One region of the Janthinobacterium pasteuri genome, then DNA from elsewhere that is predicted to be linked to it. Evidence: riboswitches for the same ligand, from Rfam matches in the RefSeq annotation. Region 1 holds a riboswitch; the other holds the start of a gene.
What was found. A riboswitch is a leader RNA that binds a small molecule or an ion and turns the genes downstream of it on or off. The one in region 1 is predicted to bind thiamine pyrophosphate.
Positions count from the first base shown of each region.

Region 2: another riboswitch for thiamine pyrophosphate. It lies ahead of thiC (phosphomethylpyrimidine synthase ThiC); the one in region 1 lies ahead of ACQ4WN_RS03430 (TonB-dependent siderophore receptor).

Region 1 covers NZ_JBNYXS010000002.1:228,407-235,744, forward strand. Annotated here, with positions in the region: gene ACQ4WN_RS03430 (TonB-dependent siderophore receptor) at 1-1,978, opposite strand, end outside; TPP riboswitch at 2,066-2,163, opposite strand; gene ACQ4WN_RS03435 (iron-containing alcohol dehydrogenase) at 2,243-3,400, opposite strand; gene ACQ4WN_RS03440 (ferritin family protein) at 3,543-3,848, shown strand; gene ACQ4WN_RS03445 (Imm26 family immunity protein) at 3,942-4,421, shown strand; gene ACQ4WN_RS03450 (sensor histidine kinase family protein) at 4,459-5,817, opposite strand; gene ompR (osmolarity response regulator transcription factor OmpR) at 5,831-6,532, opposite strand; gene ACQ4WN_RS03460 (hypothetical protein) at 6,797-7,186, shown strand.
Region 2 covers NZ_JBNYXS010000016.1:11,802-19,139, forward strand. Annotated here, with positions in the region: gene ACQ4WN_RS16550 (PAS domain S-box protein) at 1-1,784, shown strand, start outside; gene ACQ4WN_RS16555 (response regulator) at 1,813-2,619, shown strand; gene ACQ4WN_RS16560 (hypothetical protein) at 2,658-2,912, shown strand; TPP riboswitch at 2,997-3,112, shown strand; gene thiC (phosphomethylpyrimidine synthase ThiC) at 3,192-5,105, shown strand; gene thiS (sulfur carrier protein ThiS) at 5,126-5,329, shown strand; gene ACQ4WN_RS16575 (thiazole synthase) at 5,473-6,267, shown strand; gene thiD (bifunctional hydroxymethylpyrimidine kinase/phosphomethylpyrimidine kinase) at 6,270-7,034, shown strand; gene thiE (thiamine phosphate synthase) at 7,045-7,338, shown strand, end outside.

The DNA of each region.
Region 1 (7,338 bases):
CCAGGTTGAAGACGTGGTACGACGGCACGAAAGTGGTGTTGTTGTACTCAAACGCTTTCTTGCCCGCATATTCCCAGCTGCCATTGACGCTCAAGCCCGCCACCTGTTGCACTGCGTAATCTGCATGCACGGCCGCCTTGAAGGCGGGCACGTTGGGCACGCGCTTGCCGTCGAGCGACGCTTCGCCCGTGTTCGATTGCTGGCTGTTCAGGGCCGTCAGCGAGACGCCCAGGTTCAGGTCGCGGGTCGCCTTGCCTTGGGCGGATAATTCCAGGCCACGGTGCTGCGCCTGGCCTTCACGCACGAAGTAGCCGGCGGCGTTCTGGAATTCCAGGCCCTTGCGGATCTGGAACAGGCTGGCCGCTACCATGAAGTCCGGCGTCACATCCATCTTCACGCCCAATTCGATCTGCTTCGAGCGGCTCGGCGTCAGTTCTTCGTTGGCATTCATCGCCTTGCGGTCGGCCGTGCCGCCATGTTCCATGCCCTGCGAATAGGCCGCATACATGGAGACATTGTCGAGCGGGGTGTAGACGAGCGAGACGTTGGGCAGCAGGAAGTCATGCCTGGCGCGGATTTCCGTGTCGGCCTTCAAGACATACTGGTAGCCGTCGACATCGATATGGCGCAAGCCACCGTGCAACTTCCAGTTTTGAGCCAGGCTGACGATGTCCTGCACGAAGACGGAGTTTTCCGTATCCTTGCGCACCAGGCGCACGGGGCCCGTGACGCCGGGCGACGTGCCGACGATCTGCGGCTGATAGATGTTGCTCACGCCCACCCAGTCGTACACGTACAGGCCGGCGCGGTCCTTGCGGCGGAAGGTCGAGACGCCGGCCGTGAAGTCATGGCGCAGGGCGCCGGTGGCGAACTTGCCCTGGATCATGGCTTGCGCGCTCAGCGGTTTTTTCGTCTCACCCAGGCTGCGGTAGTCATACACATCGAAGTCGCCATTGCCGCAGAAGCCAGGGTACAGGTCTTGCCCGCTGCAGCCATACGGAAAGGCAGTGTAGTCGTCGCGCTTGAACGAGTGCTGGTTGGCCGACAAGGTGGCGTGCCAGTCGTCGCTGAATGCGTACTGGAAGCGCAAGCCGATATTGCTGGTGACGGTTTCCACGGGGCGCGTCCATGGCTGCAGGTTGAGCATGGCATCGGCGCTGATGCCGGTTGGCAAGGTTTTATTGTTCAGCAGCTGGAAGCCGGGCGCCGTCGCCTGCGCCTTGTCCTGGTAGTCGGCATCGATTTGCAGCAGCGCTTGCGGCGAGATTTGCCAGTCGAAGGCGCCGGAAATGAACTTGCGGTTGCCGTCGGCGCCCTTGATGTAGGAGCGCAGGCGCTCGGCTGCCACGTTGACGCGGTAGCCGAAGCGCGTGTCTTCCAGGCGGCCGCCCAGGTCGACGGCACCGTACAGGGTGCCCCGTTCGCGCGTTTCCACGGTGACCGTGCGCAATGGCGCGCTAGTGGGGCGCTTGACGATGAAGTCGATCACGCCGCCCGGCGCGGCCACGCCTGCCTGCAAGCCGGCCAGGCCCTTCAGCACTTCGATGCGTTCCTTGTTTTCCAGTGGAATTTGCGTGTCGCCAGGAATCGCCACGCCATCCTTGCGGTAGCTGGAATTGTTGTCGAGCTTGAAGCCGCGGATGGAAAATTGTTCCGCATAGCCGACGGCGTTGTAGGCGTCGTTGATGCTGGTATCGAGCTTGACGGCATCGCTGAGATTACGGATTTGCAAGTCCTGCATGTCTTTTTGTGCAATGACGGTGACGGACGCGGGTGTTTGCAGCAGGGGCGCGTCGGAAAAACCGCCCACGGAGGCGCGCTTGGCGGCCGGCGCCTTGCTGGCCGTGACGACGACTTCGGTCATACTTTGCGTATCGGCCGGCACTTCGGCGGTGTCATTTGCGGCCAGGGCTGGTGCGGCAAACGCGTGCAGGATCGCCAGGGTCAGAACAGAAACGGATAAATTCGGTGTGGACATAGATTGCTCGTGGTTCAAGCCGTCTCTTGAGAAAGAGCACGGCAGGCTGCTTGTTCGGCTGGCGCCAACGCAGGAGCTATCAAAGGAGGGAGGTACTTTGCGCTTTCCTTCGCTGGCATTATCCAGATCAGGTACGAAGGGTATCTCTCACCCGGATGACTGCTCCAGGACCCCTAGCGAAATGACAGCTTAGCATGAAGCACGGCCAGCTGTCCCACCTGGCTGACCGTTTTACAACAGTGTGGCTTGAATGTGCAAACTGAGCTACAGGCTCAATTCCAGCACCTTGCGGCTGACGGCGGGCGTGATGTCGCGCTGTTCGCCTAGCGCCGTCATGCCGTGCGCTTCCAGGGCGGCCACGACGGCGTCGACGCTGGCGTGGTTCAGGCCGTAGTCGGCCAGGCGCGTCTTGACACCCATGTGGCGGAAGAAAAATTCCGTGCGCGCGATGGCTGCCTCGATGCGGCCATCCTCGTCGCCGCCATCGAGACCCCAGACGCGGGCCGCATATTGCAGCAGCTTGGCGCGCTTGGCCTGCTTGCGCACGCGCAGCATGCTGGGCAGGATGATGGCCAGGGTTTGCGCGTGATCAAGTTCATACAGGGCCGTCAATTCGTGGCCGATGGCGTGCGTGGACCAGTCCTGCGGCACGCCTACGCCGATCAGGCCGTTCAAGGCCAGGGTGGCGCTCCACATCACGTTGGCGCGCACATCGTAGTCGTCCGGGTGCGACAGGGCTTTCGGGCCTTCCTCGATCAGGGTCAGCAAAATGCCTTCGGCAAAGCGGTCCTGCACGGACGCGTTCACGGGGGTGGTCAGGTACTGTTCCATGACATGCGCAAACGCATCGACGACGCCATTGCCCACCTGGCGCAGCGGCAAGGTAAACGTCTTCGAGGGGTCCAGCACGGAGAACTTCGGATACACCTTGCGGCTCATGAACGAGCGCTTTTCCTGCGTGGCCTTGCGCGTGATCACGGCCGAGCCATTCATTTCGGAACCCGTGGCCGGCAAAGTGAGCACTGTGCCGAAGGGCAGGGCGGCTTCGACGATCTTGCCGCCTTTCGCCAGGATATCCCAGGCCTCGCCCTCGTGCAAGGCGGCGGCGGCGATGAACTTCGTGCCATCGACTACAGAGCCGCCGCCGACAGCCAGCAGGAAATCGATGCGCTCGCTTTTCACCATGGCCACGGCCTGCATCAGGGTTTCATAGCTGGGATTGGGTTCGATGCCGGCAAATTCGAGCACTGTGTGGCCGGCCAGCGCCGCCCTGACTTCATCGTAGACGCCGTTCCGCTTGATGCTGCCGCCGCCGTAGGTCATCAGGACCCGTGCCTGTGGCGGGATCAGGCTGGCGATGGCGGCGATCTGGCCCTGGCCAAAGAGGATTTGCGTTGGATTGTAAAAGTCGAAATTGAACATGGGGCTCCTGCCGCTGAGGTTTAGGCTGTTGCTGAGTCATGATTATGGCCGAATGGGTGGAAACGTGTCGTGGACGCTTGAGCTTTTCGCCCGCGCGGTGGAGAATGCAGCCGATGTCACCACCACGCGAAAAGGAATGCGCATGACCACCGTCCCACTGGAAGAATCCGGCTTGCCGGCCACCGCGCTCGACATGCACCGCGCCATCGGCGCTACCATCGCCGCGCTGCAGGCGCTGGACTTGAATAGCCAGCGTTTCGAGGCATGCACGGACCCGGAACTGCGCCGCGTGCTCGCGCATGCGGGAGATACCAGCCGCAAGGAAGCGGCCATGCTGCTCGAATGGATGCGCCGCCGCGACGCGCGCCTGGACACTGCCATGAAAGAAGCGCTGTTCAAGGCGGGGCCGATTGTTGCCCAATATCATTATGACGAGAAAATATTGTAACTATTGGTTTGTTGTTGTGGCGTACCATGCGCCACTTTCGCCTTGCTTCGCGTAGACTGTGCCCCGAACACGATTTTGGGAGAGTTTGCAACGATGAGATCATTACCATACCGAGAAGGCAGCTGGTTTGCCGTGCCCCTGCCGGGCGGCGGCTATGCCGTCGGCGTGGTGGCGCGCCGGGCGCCAGCCGGGCGCATCATGCTGGCATATATGTTCGGGCCGAAGCGCGACAGCCTGCCTGCGCTGGAAGAGCTGGAAGGCTTGCGGCCGGAACAGGCCGTGCGCCGCCTGCGCACGGGCGACATGGCCCTGCTCAACGAGCGCTGGCCCCTGCTGGGCGACAGCGGCCACTGGGAACGCGATGCCTGGCCCATGCCGGCCTTTATCCGCCGCAATGAATCCTTGCAGCGCGCCTGGCGCGCCAGCTATGCGGACGCCGACCCAGCCAAGCTGAACCGTGAGGAATCGATACCCTTCGATACGCCAGGCATGGAAAGCGATTCGCTGTACGGCTACGGGGCGACGGAATTGTTGATGAATAAATTGCTGGCGCCGGAACCGGCGTCGGCCTGAAAGCAGGGAACGGCACAGTCGTGCCGTTCCCCTTTGCTTATACCGCTGGCAAGCTGATCTGAAACGCCAGGCCGCCGCCTTCGCGGTTGCGCACTTGTAAGTCGGTGCCATGGCGCAGCAGCACGCGGTCGACGATGGCCAGGCCCAGGCCGGCACCGTTGGCTTGCCCGCGCGCCGTGTCGAGGCGGGTGAACGGTTTCATCAGTTGCTCGATCTTTTCCGCCGGTACGCCCGTGCCGTGGTCCTGCACCTCGATAATCACCTTTTTCACGCCGTGGCTGGTGCGCACCTGGCAGGCGATATCGATTTCCGTCACGTCGCTGCCCGGCGTCTTGCCATAGCGGCGCGCATTCTCGATCAGGTTGTTCAGCACCCGGCGCAAGTCGGTGGGATTGCCCATCGCATGCGCGCCTTCAGCGATGGCGGCATTGATCTTCAGGTCCGGCAGGCGCATGGCTTCGCGCGCCATGTCGCTGAGCAAGCCGCTCAGGTCGACATCGGTAAAGCTCGACGTTTCCGTCGGCTTGGCGTAGTCGAGGAACTGGCCGATGATGGCGTCCATTTGCCCGATATCGGACTGGATGCCTTCGCGCGCCTCGTCCGACAGGTTCGCCATTTCCACTTCCAGCTGCATGCGTGCCAGCGGCGTGCGCAAATCGTGCGAAATGCCGGCCAAAATCACGGCGCGGTCCGATTCCACCTGCTTCAAATCATCGACCATCTGGTTGAAGCTGCGGTTTGCTTCGATGATTTCGATCGGGCCTTTTTCCGGCAGCGGTACCGGCTGCTTGCCCTTGGCGATGTCGCGCGCGGCCGCCGTCAAACGCGACAGCGGTAAATTGATCAGGCTGGAAATGATGGCTGCGCCCAGCAGGGACAGCAGGGACACCAGGCTGGCCCAGCCCAGCCACTGGAAGCCCGTCAAGCCGCGCAGGCGCTCGCGGTCCAGCATCAGCCAGTATTCATCGTCGTCGATCTTGAAGCTGACCCAGAAGCCGGCCACGCCGTTGACGCGCGCGGAAAAGCGCGTGTCCTTGCCCAGCTTGGCTTTCACCTGCGCCTCGATCTCGGGCATCAGGTAATTGTCGGGCGGCGGCTCGATGCGGTCGTCCTCCTCCAGCGAGAAGATGCGGATGCCTTCGTTGCTGACAAGGTCGAACAGCAGCTCGCGACGCAGCTCGGGCGCCGAGTGCGTCAGTGCCGCATGCGTGATGGTGACGACGGAAATGATCTGGGCGGAAATCTGCTGCGCCTGCGGCTCGCGCTGGATGACGGAAATCATGCCGATCCAGGTGATCATGCTGACCGTGGTCAAGGTGCCGAGCAGCAAAAAGGTGCGCCAGAACAGGCCGCTTTTCAGCCGCGCCAGGCTGATATCGGGAACAAGCTTCATCATGCCTTGCCTGCGATCAGCGCGGCTGTCCGTCCGGGATGAAAACGTAGCCCAGGCCCCACACGGTCTGGATGAACAGCGGGCTCGACGGATCGGGTTCGATCAGTTTGCGCAGGCGCGAGATTTGCACATCCAGGCTGCGGTCGAACACTTCGTATTCGCGGCCGCGCGCCAGCTCCATCAGTTTCTCGCGCGACAGCGGCTGGCGCGCATGGCGGGCAAACACTTTCAGCACAGAAAACTCACCTGTTGTCAGGGGCACCGTTTCGCCATTCTTTTTCAGCGTGCGCGTGCCCAGGTCCAGCACGAAGTCGCCGAATTCGAAGGTTTGCGGCGTTTCCGACGGCGCGCCCGGGATTTCATCGGGACCCTTGCGGCGCAGCACGGCGCCGATGCGGGCCACCAGTTCGCGCGGATTGAACGGTTTCGGCAGGTAATCGTCGGCGCCCATTTCCAGGCCCACGATGCGGTCCACGTCTTCGCCCTTGGCCGTCAGCATGATGATCGGTGTCTGATCGCCCGCGCCGCGCAGGCGGCGGCAGATCGACAGGCCGTCTTCGCCGGGCAGCATCAAATCGAGCACCAGCAAGTCGTAGCGTTCGCGCAGCCACAGCTTGTTCATGGCCGTCGCGCTCTCTGCCGTGAAGACATTGAAACCCTGTTCAGTCAGGTAGCGGCGCAGCAGGTCGCGCAGGCGCACATCGTCATCGACTACCATGATTTTTGCCTGGTGGCCGTGGATCGATTGCGTAGTCGTATTGCTGCCGGAAGTGGAGGTTGTGGTCATTTAAGGTGTCGTGTTATCTTATATTAGTTGCTATAGTAACGCCTCGCGCGGTGTCGGCAAGGGGCTGTGGCGACCCATTACAAAGTGTTACAAACTTTACCCAATTACTCTTACTGCACCGTGTAAAGCATCATACACTGGGGCCACAGTGGAAATCAGCTTTAAGTTTATACGGCATCGCGGAAGAGGAACTCAATGAATATCTTTACTAAAAAAATTCACGCCGCTCCCAGCGCAGCTATTGCCGCACGTACGACTGTGCTGTCCGCATTTGCCGTTTGCTCCGTGTTTGCCGCCAGCCTGGTGCTGGCACAAAACCAGCCGCCGCCTCGCCGTGATGACCAGCAGCAAGTGCAGGCCCAGCGCTATGAACAGGGACAGCGCAGCAATAGCAATGATACGCGACTGCGCGAACAGCGTGACGCACGCAGTTTCGACACGCGCGCCGAAGAGCAGCGCCGCGCCAACGAGGGCGCCGACGCCTCGCGCCGCACGGGCCGCATGACGCCCGACGAGCGCCGCGACCTGCGCCGCCAGATCAACGAAGTGGGCCAGGATATTTATTCCAACCCGCCGCGCCGCTAGGCATCGCGCACACGCTACCAGACAGGGCCATCTCGCAAGACATGGCCCTGTCTGCATCTGGCAAGCACATTTTTGCCGAGTCAGGCACACTGCCACGCCCCGTGATATTGTTGTAGTGCATTGAGGCAAATCTCTGAATGTGTTGCTGGGGG
Region 2 (7,338 bases), on a different contig from region 1:
CGCTGGTGTTCAAGGCCACGCGCGGCATCGAAGACATCTACGAATTGACGTATATCCGCAAGGATGGCAGCCGCTTCCCCGCCATGGTCTCCGTGACGGCCCTGCGCGACGTGCAGAGCAAGGTCATCGGTTACTTGCTGATCGGCACCGACAATACGGCCCGCAAGCAGGTCGAGGCGGAACAGGCGCTGCTGGACCAGCGCTTGCGCGAGCAGCAGTTCTATACGCGCTCGCTGATCGAATCGAATATCGACGCCCTGATGACGACGGACCCGCGCGGCATCATCAGCGACGTCAACCAGCAGATGGAAGCATTGACGGGCTGCACGCGCGACGAATTGATCGGCGCGCCGTGCAAGAATTACTTTACCGAGCCGGAGCGGGCCGAGGAAGCCATTGCGCGCGTGTTGCGAGACGGAAAATTGACCAATTACGAGCTGACAGCCCTGGCGCGCGACGGCAAGCAGACGGTGGTGTCGTACAACGCCTCGACTTTCCACGACCGCAAGCGCAAGCTGCAGGGCGTGTTTGCCGCCGCCCGCGACGTGACGGAACGCAAGCAGTTCGAACTAGCCTTGCAAGACACGAATATCGAAATGGAAAAGGCCCGCCAGGCGGCGGAAAAGGCGAACCTGGCGAAGTCCGAGTTTCTGTCGAGCATGAGCCATGAATTGCGCACGCCCCTGAATGCCGTGCTGGGCTTTGCCCAGCTGATGGCGTCCGAGACGCCGGCACCGAGCGTGCCGCAGCAGCGCTCGATCGACCAGATCCTCAAGGGCGGCTGGTATCTTTTGCGTTTGATCAATGAAATCCTCGACCTGGCCATGATCGAGTCGGGCAAGGTCACCATGTCGGAAGAGGCGATGTCCCTGCTCGACGTGCTGCAGGATTGCCAGGCGATGATTGCGCCGCAGGCGGAAAAGCGTGGCATCAGCATGCATTTCCCCCGCTGCGGCCAGGCCTTCTATGTACATGCCGACCGCACGCGCGTAAAGCAGGTGATGATCAATCTGCTGTCAAACGCCATCAAATACAACCAGAGCGGCGGCAGCGTGAAAGTCGATTGCCGCCAGCGCGGCGACAAAGTGCGCACCAGCGTCACCGACAGCGGCGCCGGCCTGAATGCCGAACAGATGAGTCAGCTGTTCCAGCCCTTCAACCGCCTGGGCCAGGAAAGCAGCACGGAAGAGGGCACGGGCATCGGCCTGGTCGTCACCAAGCAGTTGGTCGAACTGATGGGCGGTACCATCGGCGTCGATAGCACGGTGGGCCTGGGTACCACCTTCTGGGTGGAATTCAAGGCTTCGCGCGCGCCCGAACTGCATCTGGAGCCGGGCGAGGTCTTGCCTGTGGCGCAGGAAGATCAGGAAACCCAGCGCACCTTGCTGTACGTGGAAGACAATCCCGCCAACCTGGCACTGGTCGAGCAATTGATCGCCCGTCGCAGCGATTTGAAACTGCTGACGGCCGTCGATGCGCACCTGGGCATCGACCTGGCGCGCACGTATCAGCCGGACGTGATCTTGATGGATATCAACCTGCCCGGCATCAGCGGCTATGGCGCCCTGCACATCCTGCACGATGATCCGCTCACCAGCCACATCCCCGTCATGGCCCTGTCGGCCAACGCCGTGCCGCGCGACATCGAGAAAGGCCTGCAAGCGGGCTTCTTCCGCTACCTGACCAAGCCGATCAAAGTCGTCGAATTCATGGATGCGCTCGACGTGGCCCTGCACCATGCAGCCGCGCACGGCCTGGCCGACGACACTCACGCAGTACGCTAATTCAGCATTTATTTTTAGGAATACCGCCATGCTTCAAGCCACCGAGATCCTGAACGCCAGCATCCTCATCGTTGACGACCAGGAAGCCAACGTCATGCTGCTCGAACAGGTGCTGCGCAATGCCGGCTACACGCGCATCACGTCCACCATGGACCCGCAAGCCGTGCACGCGCTGCACCAGCAGCACCGCTACGACTTGATCCTGCTCGACTTGCAGATGCCGGAAATGGATGGCTTCGAAGTCATGGAAGGCTTGCGCGACATCGAGGCGGGCAGCTATCTGCCCGTGCTGGTAATCACTGCCCAGCCCGGCCACAAGCTGCGCGCGCTGCAAGCGGGCGCCAAGGACTTCGTCAGCAAGCCCTTCGACCTGGTGGAAGTCAAAACGCGCATCCACAACATGCTGGAAGTGCGTTTGCTGTACCAGAAGCTGGCCGAGTACAACAAGTCGCTGGAACAGATGGTGGAAGAGCGCACGGCGGAGTTGCGCGAAAGCGAAGCGCGCTTCCAGCGCTTCACGGAACTGTCGTCCGACTGGTACTGGGAACAGGATGCGCAGGGCAATCTGACGCGCTTTTCCGGCCCCGTGGCTGAAATGCTGGGCATCGGCAGCGAAGAAGAACCGCAACGCTGGAACGCCGCCGAGCGCGCTTTACTCGACGCCAAGATTGCCGCGCGTGAACCTTTCCTTGACTTCATCTACAGCCGCGCCAACCTCGATGGCAGCACGCAGTATCTGCAGGTCAGCGGCGAACCGATGTTCGACAATGGCAGCCGCTTCATCGGCTACCGCGGCATCGGCCTCGATGTCACGGAGCGTCATCGCAGTGCCTGATTTATACTTGCTGCCATCGATACTGACCAGGAAAAATCATGACTGACAAATCTCCCTCCTACTGGTTTCCCGCCAAGACCTATGGCTGGGGCTGGGGCTTGCCCATCACCTGGCAGGGCTGGCTGGTGTTCCTGGCCGCGCTGGTGCTGTTCGCCTGCGGCGCCTTCCTGTTTCCCCCGCAAACCATGCTGGTCGGCTACATCGTATATGAAGTGGCCATCGTTGCCGTGCTCATTTTCATCTGCCAGCTGAAGGGCGAACCGACCAGCTGGCGCTGGGGCAAGAAGAAGTAACACAGAAGCACAAAGACGATAGCTGCAAGAAATCATCTGGCCACGCGGCGTGAACCGCGTATAATTGGCTCGCTGCCGCAAGGCGGCAAACGCTAGGGGTCCTGCCTTTCGCTGTGGAAACACGGTGCAAGCGCGGGTGAGAAATACCCTCCGAACCTGATCTGGATAATGCCAGCGAAGGGAAGCTTTAGGATGAACGCACCTCGCCTTTCCGCGTGCGCAATTCCGAACCTCCTTAGCTGGCTCCAGGCTTAAAAATAGTCTAGCCAAGGAGCCAAAATGAACGCCAACCCGAAATTCCTCTCCGCCACCGCCATGGTCGACGAAGCCGCCATCGCGCCGCTGCCCAATTCGCGCAAGATTTACGTGCGAGGCAGCCGCCCCGATATCCGCGTGCCCATGCGCGAGATCAGCCAGTCAGACACGGAAGCGTCGTTCGGCGGCGAAAAGAATCCACCGATCTACGTGTACGACACGTCCGGCCCCTACACGGACCCGGACGTGAACATCGACATCCGCTCGGGCCTCGATACGCCGCGCCTGCCATGGATAGTCGAACGTGCCGACACGGAAGAATTGCCCGGCCCCACCTCCGACTACGGCATCGCCCGCCTGGCGGACCCGAAGCTGGCCGAACTGCGTTTCAATTTGCACCGCAAGCCGCGCCGCGCCAAGGCGGGCGCCAATGTGACACAGATGCACTATGCGCGGCGCGGCATCATCACGCCGGAAATGGAATTCGTCGCCATCCGCGAAAACATGCGTCGCGGAGAGTACTTGAAAGAGTTGCAAGCCTCCGGTCCCATGGGCGAACGCCTGGCCGAGCTGATGGGCCGCCAGCATCCGGGCCAGTCGTTCGGTGCCAGCATTCCTGCGGAAATCACGCCGGAATTCGTGCGCGAGGAAATCGCCCGCGGCCGCGCCATCATTCCCGCGAACATCAACCACCCGGAAGTCGAACCGATGATTATCGGTCGCAATTTCCTGGTGAAAATCAACGCCAACATCGGCAATTCCGCCGTCACCTCGTCTATAGGCGAGGAAGTGGAAAAGATGACCTGGGCCATCCGCTGGGGCGGCGACAATGTGATGGACTTGTCCACCGGCAAGCATATCCATGAAACGCGCGAATGGATCGTGCGCAACAGCCCCGTGCCCATCGGTACCGTACCTATTTACCAGGCGCTGGAAAAGGTCAATGGCAAGGCGGAAGACCTGACGTGGGAAATTTTCCGCGACACCCTGATCGAGCAGGCAGAGCAGGGCGTCGATTACTTCACCATCCACGCTGGCGTGCTGCTGCGCTACGTGCCGATGACGGCCAAGCGCCTGACGGGCATCGTTTCGCGCGGCGGCTCCATCATGGCGAAATGGTGTCTGGCGCACCACCAGGAATCGTTCCTGTACACGCATTTCGAAGACATCTGCGAAATCATGAAGGCATATGACGTGTCGTTCTCGCTGGGCGACGGCTTGCGCCCCGGCTCCATCTACGACGCTAACGATGAGGCGCAGCTGGGCGAACTGAAAACCCTGGGCGAACTGACGCAAGTAGCCTGGAAGCACGATGTGCAAGTGATGATCGAAGGCCCGGGCCACGTGCCCATGCAATTGATCAAGGAAAACATGGACTTGCAGCTGGAGCAGTGCGGCGAAGCGCCGTTCTATACGTTGGGGCCGTTGACCACCGACATCGCGCCTGGCTACGACCACATCACCTCGGGCATCGGCGCGGCCATGATCGGCTGGTATGGCACGGCCATGCTGTGCTACGTGACGCCGAAGGAACACCTGGGCCTGCCCAACAAGGCGGACGTCAAGGATGGCATCATCACTTACAAGATCGCGGCGCATGCGGCCGACCTGGCGAAAGGCCATCCGGGCGCGCAAATTCGCGACAATGCCCTGTCGAAAGCCCGCTTCGAATTCCGCTGGGACGACCAGTTCAACATCGGCCTCGACCCGGACAAGGCACGCGAATTCCACGATGAAACCCTGCCCAAGGATTCGGCCAAGGTGGCGCATTTCTGCTCCATGTGCGGCCCGCATTTCTGCTCGATGAAGATCACGCAGGAAGTGCGCGAATACGCGGCCGGCATGGGCATCGCGGAAGACAAGGCGCTCAAGCAGGGCATGGAAATCAAGGCCATCGAGTTCATCAAGAACGGCGCCGAGCTGTATCGCAAGGTCTGAAGGAGAGCGTGATGCCTGCATTGATATCCATCACGCTCAACGGCGCACCGCACCAGGTGCCGCCGGGGCAAACCCTGGATCAACTGATCGCCGCGCTGTCGCTGGAAAACCAGGCACTGGCGCTGGCCGTCAACCGCAACGTCGTGCCGCGCAAGGCGTGGCCGGGCAAGACCTTGCAAAGCCAGGACCAGGTAGAAATAGTGCGCGCCATCGGCGGCGGCTGAAAACGTCCAAGCAAACCTACTGCGCGTCGCGCTTTGCGGCCTGCGATGCTCACCGTGCTCAAGCACGGTTGCGCGTCTCGGCCACAAATCATCGCCGCTCGCTACGGTTTTCTTCGGACGTTTAAAAACTTAAGGAAAAGCACATGAATACCGCAACAAATAATGACTTGCTGACCATCGCAGGAAAACAGTACCAATCGCGCTTGCTGGTGGGCAGCGGCAAGTACAAGGATTTGCCGCAGACGCGTGAAGCGACGGACGCGGCCGAGGCGCAAATCATCACGGTGGCGATACGCCGCGTCAATATCGGGCAAGACCCGAACGCGCCCAGCCTGCTCGATTTCGTGCCGCCCGACCAGTACACGATTTTGCCGAACACGGCCGGCTGCTACAACGCGAAAGACGCCGTCTACACCTTGCAACTGGCGCGCGAGCTGCTGGGAGGCCGCAATCTGGTGAAACTGGAAGTGCTGGGCGATGAAAAGACCCTGTTTCCGCACATGCCGGAAACCCTGATCGCGGCCGAAGCGCTGGTCAAGGATGGCTTTGACGTGATGGTCTACTGCAGCGACGACCCCATCCAGGCGAAGATTCTGGAAGACATCGGCTGCGTGGCCGTCATGCCGCTGGCATCCCTGATCGGTTCGGGCATGGGCATCTTGAATCCGTGGAACTTGTCGCTGATCATCGACCAGGCGAAAGTGCCGGTGCTCGTCGATGCTGGCGTGGGCACGGCGTCGGATGCGGCCATTGCCATGGAGCTTGGCTGCGATGGCGTGCTGATGAACACGGCCATTGCCGGTGCGCGCGACCCCGTGCGCATGGCGCATGCGATGAAGCTGGCCGTGCGGGCCGGGCGTGTAGCGTTTCTGGCGGGACGCATGCCGCGTAAATTCGCCGCTTCGCCCTCGTCGCCGATGGCGGGCCGCCTGGCGTGACGATGCAACAGCGTCGTCCGGTTGTGCTGGTGTTTGCCGGCCTCGACCCGTCGGGCGGCGCCGGCCTGGCCGCCGATATTGTGGCGATTGCGGCGCAGGGCGCGCATGCCCTGCCCGTCATCACGGCGCTGACGGTGCAGGACAACGACCGCGTGTTTGCTGTCGAACCGGTGGCGCCGGACTTGCTGCGCCGCCAGGCGCAGGCGCTGATCGACAAGATGCTGATCAGCGCCGTGAAAATCGGCATCCCGGGCAGCGCCGCGAATGCGGCCGTCATTGCGCAACTGATCGCGCAATTGCGGCTGGCCCGCCCAAGCTTGCCCGTGGTGCTCGACCCCGTGCTGGCCAGCGGCCATGGCGACGTGCTCAGCACGGGTGATGCCGTGCTGGCGCTGGCGCCCTTGCTGGCGCTGACAACCGTGATCGTGCCGAACGGGCCGGAAGCGGCTGCCCTCGGTGGCGAAGAACACGTGCTTGCGCAAGGCTGCAAGCACGTGCTGGTGACGGGCGGGCATGGCGACGGTGAAGAAGTGCTCAACCGTTGGCTTGATGCCGGAGGCGGGGAGCAGGCATGGCGCTGGCCACGCCTGCCCGGCGCCTTCCACGGCAGCGGCTGCACTCTGGCCTCCGCCATCGCGGCACGGCTGGCATTGGGCCAGCCGCTGGCGGAAGCGCTGGCGCTGGCGCAAAGCTATTGCCATGCGGCCCTGGCCGGCGCATATGCGATTGCGCCAGGTCAGCTGATACCGCAACGATTCAATGACTAAGGAAAACATCATGCGTGGACTGTATCTGGTCACCCCCAACTGGGATGACACCGACCGCCTGCTCGACGTGAGCGAGCAAGCCTTGCAGGAAGGCGTGGCCCTGCTGCAATACCGCCACAAGAGTGCCGAGGCGGACCAGCGGCGCGAACAGGCGGGCGCCTTGCTGGTCCTGGCCCGCAAGTATGGCGTGCCTTTCATCATCAACGATTTTATCGAGCTGTGCGAAGAACTCGACGCCGATGGCGTGCACGTGGGTGGCACGGACGCCTCCGTCGCGCAGGTGCGTGCGCGCCTGGGCAAGGAG